2 regions of the Shewanella aegiceratis genome follow, and region 2 is predicted to be linked to the other one. Evidence: riboswitches for the same ligand, from Rfam matches in the RefSeq annotation. Region 2 holds a riboswitch; the other holds the start of a gene.
What was found. A riboswitch is a leader RNA that binds a small molecule or an ion and turns the genes downstream of it on or off. The one in region 2 is predicted to bind lysine.
Positions count from the first base shown of each region.

Region 1: it holds a riboswitch for lysine, as region 2 does, so the genes downstream of both, lysC (lysine-sensitive aspartokinase 3) here and K0H80_RS13190 (Na+/H+ antiporter NhaC family protein) in region 2, are expected to answer to the same signal.

Region 1 is NZ_CP080416.1:881,353-885,973, forward strand. Features, by position in the region: gene K0H80_RS03945 (dihydrofolate reductase family protein) at 1-405, shown strand, start outside; gene arcA (two-component system response regulator ArcA) at 827-1,546, opposite strand; gene K0H80_RS03955 (DUF3293 domain-containing protein) at 2,124-2,555, shown strand; lysine riboswitch at 2,659-2,835, shown strand; gene lysC (lysine-sensitive aspartokinase 3) at 2,965-4,323, shown strand; gene K0H80_RS03965 (succinylglutamate desuccinylase/aspartoacylase family protein) at 4,320-4,621, shown strand, end outside.
Region 2 is NZ_CP080416.1:2,999,571-3,004,191, forward strand. Features, by position in the region: gene K0H80_RS13185 (M3 family metallopeptidase) at 1-1,687, shown strand, start outside; gene K0H80_RS13190 (Na+/H+ antiporter NhaC family protein) at 1,793-3,358, opposite strand; lysine riboswitch at 3,437-3,653, opposite strand; gene K0H80_RS13195 (electron transfer flavoprotein subunit alpha/FixB family protein) at 3,802-4,621, opposite strand, start outside.

The DNA.
Region 1 (4,621 bases), 2.1 Mb from region 2:
GTTGACGGCTTAGTAATGGGGCGGAATACCTTAGATATGGTGCTGAGTTTTGATTGTGACTGGCCTTATAGTAAGCCGGTGTTTGTGTTGAGTAACACTATGACCGAAGTTCCTCAAGGTTATGAAGATAAAGTTTTTTTAGTTAAAGGGAAGCTAGTTGATATTATCGCTGACTTGAATGCGAAGGAATTCAATGAGCTATACATTGACGGTGGAGTGACGATTCAAAACTTCCTTAAAGAAGATCTGATCGATGAAATGGTGATTACTTGTTTTCCTATTTTACTTGGTGGTGGAGTCCCCCTATTTGGTGAACTTGAAACCCCACTAAGTTTTAACGTGATTAAGAGTGAAGTGGTATTAGATTCTTTGACCCAAACCACTTATCACCGAAAGAGAGCATAGAGACTTTCTTGTCGGAGAGTCGTGAATGTTCGAAAGGCCGACTCGATACTCAGCTATCGTTTTGGTTAGGTCTAAATCCTTCCCTGGGATTTTAGACATTCCCCACTTCCCTGTGGGTCAGGGAGGAAATGCCTTGAAATGTCTGGAACATTTCAGGCCCTGGCCACCGGGGATAACTCTCTATAAACAGAGAAAATCCATGTACAAATACCAAAGCTATCCATCCTTGGGCTTTGGCATAAGTGTTCCAGACACAAATCCCCTCTTTGGCCTTCTGACCTCCATGGAAGGAGGAAATGCCTTGAAATGTCTGGAACATTTCAGGCCCTGGCCACCGGGAATAAGTACAATCCATATACAAAAAAGCCAGTCGTTAGACTGGCTTTTTAATCGAATCACATTTGCGCTAGCTGGATGTGATTTATGCTTCTTCTAAGTTACCGCAGAAACGATAGCCTTCGCCGTGGATGGTGGCGATGATCTCAGGCGTATCTGGCAAGCTTTCGAAGTGCTTACGGATGCGACGAATGGTCACGTCCACGGTACGGTCGTGTGGCTTAAGCTCACGGCCTGTCATCTTCATCAGCAGGTCGGCACGGGTCAGGATCTTGCCTGGGTTCTCAACGAAGTGCAGCATGGCGCGGAACTCACTGCGCGGCAGCTTGTACGACTCGCCTTGTGGGCTCACCAGTGAACGGCTGTTGATCTCTAGGCTCCAACCGTTGAAGCGGTAGAATTCTACGGCACTCTTTTCTTCGGTTTCGCCGCCGGTGCTGTTGACGCGAGTCAGCAGGTTACGTGCACGGATAGTCAGTTCGCGTGGGTTAAATGGCTTGGTGATATAGTCATCGGCACCAATTTCCAGACCCAAGATCTTGTCAACTTCGTTGTCACGGCCGGTAAGGAAGATAAGGCCGATGTTATTGATTTCACGAAGTTCACGCGCAAGCAGCAGACCATTCTTACCTGGTAGGTTGATATCCATTACCACAAGATTGATCTTGTTTTCCTGCATGGCTTTATGCATCTCTGCGCCGTCATTGGCTTCAGTTACCACATATCCTTCAGCCTCGAAAATACTTCTTAGCGTGTTCCGGGTAACGGCTTCATCTTCAACGATCAGAATGTGCGGGTTTTGCATATTTATTTACCTAATATTTGTTTAAAACTGTTCTAACCATGAGCGCTAGTTGGTGCTGCTGCGCCCTATCTGTCTTCGCGACAATTACCGAACTCACGTAGTGCTTTTATCAAACCCAATTGGTACAGCAACACACTTCATGATTAGTAAAGTATACGTATCTCTTTCAAAAGACACGCGAACTGTTACTCACTTCGATTAACAATAGTTGGGAATAGTTCCGTTAACTATGTAATATTTTCAAGTTTAAATGCTAAATCAGCCTAAGCTCACATTTTATACAGGAAATTGACTAACTTTTGATGACCTTGTCGTCGACAAGATGTAACAAAAAGTATTTCATCGTGAGATGAGTGGAAGTGAATCAACGAACTTATTGTACTCGTTTTAGTCATTTGTTAACAAATGAAATGTTAACAAAATTCCTTTGAGATTTGATGTAAATCACATTTATGTGTGTAAGTGTATGATTTTGATGGTATTAATAAAATTTAATAAAGTGACCTGTCTCACACCTCTAGGAAGGCGGAGGAATTTTGCTATAATCGACGGAATCTAATTTAGGAATATTTTAGTGATGAGCACAGCAAGCGAACATCTTTGGCAATGCTATCAGCAAACGCAGTTTTTACTTACGCAACCTTTTTCCCCTTCGTTATCATTTGCAATCATTACCGCTCATAATCCTAAAGGCCAACACCTTTCTCCCTCGCAAAACCGTCTCCTCGACAAACAGCTTCAACGTCATATTCAACGTCTTCAATATCCTTATCGTGCCCTGATCGGCGCCTCCAGTGACAGAGGCCATATGGAGAAGAGCTGGGCCGTGTCTATCGATAAGGCCGCAGCCGTGGATCTTGGCAAGGTGTTTAATCAAAACGCCATCTATTTTGTCGATGAGGACGAGCTGCAACTGGTGCCTTGTCTGGTGGAGTATGACGAGCTCACCCTGGGCAAGTTTTCCGCCCGGGTCTGTCTGGTTAGCGAGCTGCCCGACATCAGCCGATAGCAGGCGGGGGAACTTGAGAGGCTTTCATCAAGACAAGCTAAAATATCGTTGACTTTTTATTCGGTTATTTGATAGTTTTCTTGCATCCTGACCTTAAGGTTAGTGATACAGAAGAGGAGCGTTAACTAGGTAGTAAGCCCGAGGAGTCCAAACTCCGTTGACGGTTTATGAGGGAGATTAACGCCGAGGTAAAGAGATGTTTGGTTTCATCTATTTATCGGTCGACTGGGCTGAATCCCACCGATTGTCACCTGTTTTTTGGTGGAGAGCTTCTGGTGGCAATCGCTGTTTCCCGTCTTGGGGTGCGTCATCTTTGCACCAGGCTCTTCGAACGAAGTAAGTTCGGAGCGTATTCAATGTTATCTATTTCTTTTGTGTCATCGTCAGCTACTTGGGTTGAGGTGCGCTAATGTCTATTGTTGTTGCTAAGTTTGGTGGTACCTCGGTTGCCGATTATGAGGCGATGAACCGCTGCGCCGATATCGTATTGGCCAATCCTGAAACCCGCGTGGTGGTCGTCAGCGCCTCGAGCGGCGTGACCAATCTGCTGGTGGAGCTAACTCAGGAGCATGTGGACTTTGAGCGTCGTAAGCAGCTGCTCAAGGCGATCGCCTCGATTCAATATAAGATCCTCGACGAGTTGGGTCAGCCCCATGATGTGGCCGCCCGCCTCGATGCCATCTTAAGTAAGATTGCCAGCCTGAGCGAGTCGCTCTCCCAAAACCGCAATAAGGCGACCACAGACGAACTGCTTGCCCAGGGTGAGCAGTGTTCATCTGTCTTGTTTGCTGCCGTGCTGAGAGAGAAGGGCGAGCGGGCGAGTGCCTTCGATGTGCGTCAGGTGATGCGCACCGACAGCCATTTTGGCCGCGCGGAGCCGCAGATCGAGGCGGTGAAGCAGCTTTGCACTGAGCATCTGCTACCACTGCTTAGTGAGCAGCGCATCGTGACCCAAGGTTTTATCGGCGCCGATGAACAGGGAGCCACCACCACGTTAGGCCGTGGGGGCAGCGACTACTCTGCGGCCCTACTTGCCGAAGCGCTGGATGCGTCTGCGGTTGAGATCTGGACGGATGTGCCGGGGATCTTCACCACAGATCCACGCCTCGCGCCGAATGCGCGTCCTATCCCTGAGATAAGTTTCAACGAGGCGGCCGAGATGGCCACCTTCGGTGCCAAGGTGCTGCACCCGGCAACCATTTTGCCTGCGGTCAGACACAAGATTCAGGTGTTTGTCGGCTCTAGCAAGGCTCCTGAACTTGGCGGCACTTGGATACGTCATCAGGTGAACGACGAGCCTATCTATCGCGCCGTGGCGGTGCGACGCGACCAGACGCTACTCAATTTGCATAGCCTGCAGATGCTTCACGCTCAAGGCTTCCTGGCCGAGACCTTCGCCACCTTGGCGCGCCACAAGATCAGTGTGGACTTAATCACCACCTCAGAGGTAAACGTCTCTTTGACGTTAGATAAGACGGGTTCAGATTCTGCCGGAAACAGCCTGCTGAGCGAGGCCTTACTGCAGGAGCTGTCGCAGCATTGCCGCGTGCGGGTCGAAGATGGCCTGGCGCTGGTGGCGATAGTGGGCAATAAGATTGCCACCACGTCGGGTGTATGTCGCCGCGTGTTCGAGGTGTTAGAGCCCCACAATGTGCGCATGATCTGTCAGGGCGCCAGCCCACATAACTTATGTGTCCTGGTGGCCGAGTCTGAGGCGGCTCAGGTCGTCAGCGCCCTGCATCAAAACTTGTTTGAAGGGTCACTATGAAGCCGGGTCGTTCTACGCTAAAGATTGGCGAGCTCGCCACGGGTCAAGATCTCGAGCTGAATCTGTTTGAGTTTGCCCCTGAGGTGCTGACCGGGCCTAGCGTCTATATTCAGGCTAACGTCCACGGCGCCGAGGTGCAGGGCAATGCGGTGATCTATCAGCTGATGCAGGCCCTAGAAGGCTGTGAGCTGCGCGGCAAGATCACCTTGGTGCCCCTGGCCAATCCTCTGGGAATTAATCAGAAGAGTGGCGAGTTTACCCTGGGCCGGTTCGACCCCATAACAGGGGTAAACTGGAA
Region 2 (4,621 bases):
CCTGTATAAGAGCCGCAACACCTTAGGGCTGACCGCCGAAGAGGTGCGCCTCATCGAGATCTACCACCAACGCTTCGTCATGGCCGGTGCCAAGCTAACCGAGGCGCAAAAAGCGCAGATACGCCTGCTTAACGAAGAGCAATCTAAGCTTACCAATGAGTTTGGTCAGCGTCTGCTAAGGCTCACCAAGGAGATCGCCGTCGTGGTCGACAGCGTCGATGAGCTAAAGGGACTGTCAGACAGCGAGATCCGCGCCGCCAAGGCCGATGCCAGTGCCGCTGGCCATGAAGGCAAGTATCTCATCAATATCACCAATACCACCCGCCAACCTATCCTGGCCAAGCTTGAAAACCGTGAGCTGCGCCAGAAGGTGTGGCAAGCCTCGTCGACTCGCGGCATGAGCGGTGAGAATGAGACCGCCTCACTGGTTGCCCGCCTGGCACAACTTCGCGCCGAGCGCGCCCAATTACTGGGTTACAAGAGCTGGGCCGACTACCGCCTGACGCCGCAGATGGCCAAGACTCCGGATGCCGTCTACCAGATGTTCGGCTCTATGGTGCCCGCAGTGGTGGCCAACACCCAGAAGGAAGCCGATGATATCCAGGCGATGATCGACAAGACTGGTGGCGACTTCACCCTGGCGCCATGGGACTGGGCGTTTTATGCCGAGAAGGTGCGTAAAGACAAGTTCGACCTTGACGGCGCCGCCATCAAGCCCTACTTCGAATTCAACCGCGTGCTGCAAGACGGCGTCTTCTTCACCCTGGAGCGTCTCTATGGTGTGACCCTCAAGCCACGCCCGGACCTGCCTGTCTACCATGAAGATGTGAAGGCCTACGAGATGTTTGACGCCGACGGCAGCTCGATGGCGATCTTCTACGCCGACTACTTTGCCCGCGAAGGCAAGCGCGGCGGCGCCTGGATGAGCTCCTTCGTGACCCAGTCTAAGCTGCTCAACCAGAAGCCTGTGGTGGTCAACGTGATGAACATCAAGAAGGCCCCAGAGGGTGAGCCGACCTTCGTCAGCTACGATGAAGTCACCACCATGTTCCACGAGATGGGCCATGGCACCCACGGCATGTTCTCTAAGGTGACCTACCCTAGCCTGTCGGGCACCGCCGTGTCCCGCGACTTTGTCGAGTTCCCCTCGACCTTCGAGGAAGATTGGGCAGCCCACCCCGAGGTGCTGGCCAACTACGCCAAGCACTATGAGACAGGCGAGGTGATCCCCGATGAGCTGCTGCAGAAACTGCTGAAATCACGCAGCTTCAACCAGGGCTTCGACACCTTAGAATATATGGCGGCGGCCCTGGTGGATCTCGAGTGGCACTCACTGAGCGCCGATGCTCCACTGCAAGATGTGGCCGAATTCGAAGCCAAGGCGCTTAAGAAACACGGCATCAATATCGCCGCCGTGCCGCCACGCTACAAGTCGACCTACTTTGCCCACGCCTTCCCGGGTGGCTATTCGGCCAGCTACTACGCCTACATGTGGAGTGAGATCCTGGCGGCAGACGCCTTTGCCTATGTGCAGACCCAGGGTGGCCTCAACCGCGAAATAGGCATGAAGTATCGCAAGACCATCCGCGAGGTGGGTAACAGCGTGCCGCCAATGGAAGCCTACAAGGCCTTCCGTGGTCAGGCACCAACCACTGAGGCCCTGCTTCAGCGCCGTGGCCTCAACTAAATCCTGCCTCAACTCACTCCCCAGTAATGGGGAGTCACCCATAAAAAATGCCGCTCGATGAGCGGCATTTTTATATCAATTGAACCTTGATTTGGCGTAGCTGAATTAAGCCGGGCGATTGGCCTTATGGCGCAGCACCAGAACGCTCACTACAAACAGCGCACTACAGGCGGCCAGACCGGCGCCCACAGATTCGGTGAAGCCCAGCACGGTATAACCCACCAAACTGATCCCCGCCACGATAAGGGCATAGGGCAGCTGAGTCAGCACATGGTCTATGTGGTGACAGTTGGCGCCGGTAGAAGACAATATGGTGGTGTCTGAGATAGGCGAGCAGTGATCGCCAAACACGGCGCCCGCCAGCACTGAGGCCAGCATAGGCAACATCATGTTGGTATGGGTGCCCATGGCCATGTCGGCGGCGATAGGCAGCATGATGCCGAAGGTGCCCCAACTGGTACCTGTGGAGAAGGCAGTCAGGCCCGCCAGCACGAACAGTACGGCCGGCAGCAGCGCGAAGGGAATATTACCGGTCGCCAGGCTGGCCATATATTTACCCGTCTCCATCTGGCCTATCACACCGGCGATGGTCCAGGCGAACAGCAGAATATAGATGGCGGGCAGCATAGAGCGGGCACCGGCAATCACGCCTTTAAGGATAAGCGACTTATCCAGCCCCTGACTGACCACCAATACCAAGGTCGCGGCCAGGCCAACCACGGCGCCGAAGAAGAGCGATGAGGCAACGTCTGTCTTCTCGAAGGCACCAATGACGCTAAAGGGCAGATTCTCCACCGCCAGGGCATCGGCACCGCTACCTATCATGAAGTAGATGGTGGCAAACACCAGCACAGTGATCGGCAGGAACAGGCCTAATATCTTGCCAGAATCGGCCTCAGGCAGGTCGCTGTTAGCCCCGGGCGGCAGGCCCTTGGCCTCGTCATACAGGTTACCCTTCTGGGCGTTGAGCTCATGTTGACGCATGGGTCCCACATCCAGCCCCATAAAGGCGACGCAAAGCAGCAACACCAGGGCGAAGATGGCGTAGAAATTCATCGGGATCATCTGAATAAACACGCTCAGATGACCGCTGTCGGTGAAGCCGTGGGCGGTGAGTATGCCGCCGATCAGCGCGATAATGTATGCGCCCCAGCTAGAGACGGGTGAGATCACACAGATAGGCGCGGCGGTTGAGTCCAGCAGATAAGCCAGTTTGCTACGCGAGATATAGTATCTGTCGGTGAGCGGTCTGGCGACACTGCCCACCACCAGGCTATTGAAGTAATCATCGATAAAGACCACGCAGCCCAGGAACATGGTGAGCAGCTTGGCATCACGCTTGTTGCGAATATGCTGGCGCGCCCAATCGGCAAAGGCCTTGGCGGCGCCGCTGACGGTGATCAGGGCGGTGATCATCCCAAGCAGAATCAAGAAGCCCAGCAGATAAACGTTCCAGCTGTTTAGGGCACCATCATCCCAAAACAGGCCCACCACCTGCTGTCCCAGGTATTGACCCATATCCAGCGGTGAAAAGTCGGCAATTAACAGTGCCCCCAGGAGGATCCCCACACCGAGTGAGAGCAGAACGCGGCGGGTAAAGATCGCCAGCAGAATCGCTACCACGGGCGGCAGCAAAGAAAGTGCCGAATCGGCATAACTCAAAGTTGTCATTGTAAAATTTTGTCTTCGTTAAAATACGAATGGAGGGCAACTGAACTGGTGGGATATAGCATGAGATATTACACCTGTCCTATCAGTAGCGCTCCATAGTGATACCCATTCTCGGTATACCTTCCACTTATCAATCCAGATAAGAAGCACTATGGCAGTGCTGCCTCTATTCGATGACAGCCCCAGCGGCAAGCCTTGATCAACTCCACCACTTCGGCACCAAATCCTTTCATATTCGCTTAACGGCATCACCCTAACGAATACTACTGATATTTAATGCACCTCTACGTCTCAGGACGCCTGCCAATGTCACTATCGGCAAACGTGAGGCACATAAAAACACAAGCGGCTTTAAGGACGCTACCTCAAAGCCGCTCCATGTGATCTATATCACACTAAATTTTAGGTGAACACCAAAGTGCTCACCAGGCATTTACATTTTATTAAAGAAGTTCGAGTAGCTTAGGGACTGCCTCGAACAGATCCGCTTCCAGACCATAGTCGGCTACCTGGAAGATAGGCGCTTCTGGATCTTTGTTGATCGCCACGATCACCTTAGAATCTTTCATCCCCGCAAGGTGCTGGATGGCACCCGAGATACCCACGGCGATATAGAGATCCGGCGCGACAATCTTACCCGTCTGACCAACCTGTAGATCGTTTGGCACGTAACCGGCATCGACCGCGGCGCGCGATGCACCCAGTGCCCCGCCCAGCTTATCGGCCAACTGCTCGAGAATCGCGAAGTTCTCTGCGCTGCCCATGGCGCGGCCACCTGAAACCACCACAGAGGCGGCGCCAAGATCGGGACGCTCTGACACTGACAGAGTCTGAGTTACAAACTCAACATCGCCGCTGTATTCGTTGTCCAGGGTCTGCACCGAGGCGCTACCGTCCTGGGCTACCGCATCGAAGGCGCTGGCACGAACCGTCATCACCTTGATGTTGTCCAGGCTCTGAACCGTCGCCATGGCGCTACCGGCATAGATAGGACGCACGAAGGTGTCTTCGCTCACCACTTCGACCACTTCAGAAAGCTGCGCCACATCCAGAAGCGCCGCCACACGAGGCAGCACATCTTTACCTACGCTTGAAGCCGCAGCCAGAATGTGTTGATACTCGCTGGCCACTGAGACGATCAGCTGTGACAGGTTTTCGGCGATGGCATTGGCATAAACGCCGCTATCGGCAACCAGTACCTGACGTACACCGGCAAGCTGCTTGGCACTATCGGCCGCGGCGCCACAGTTATGACCGGCTACC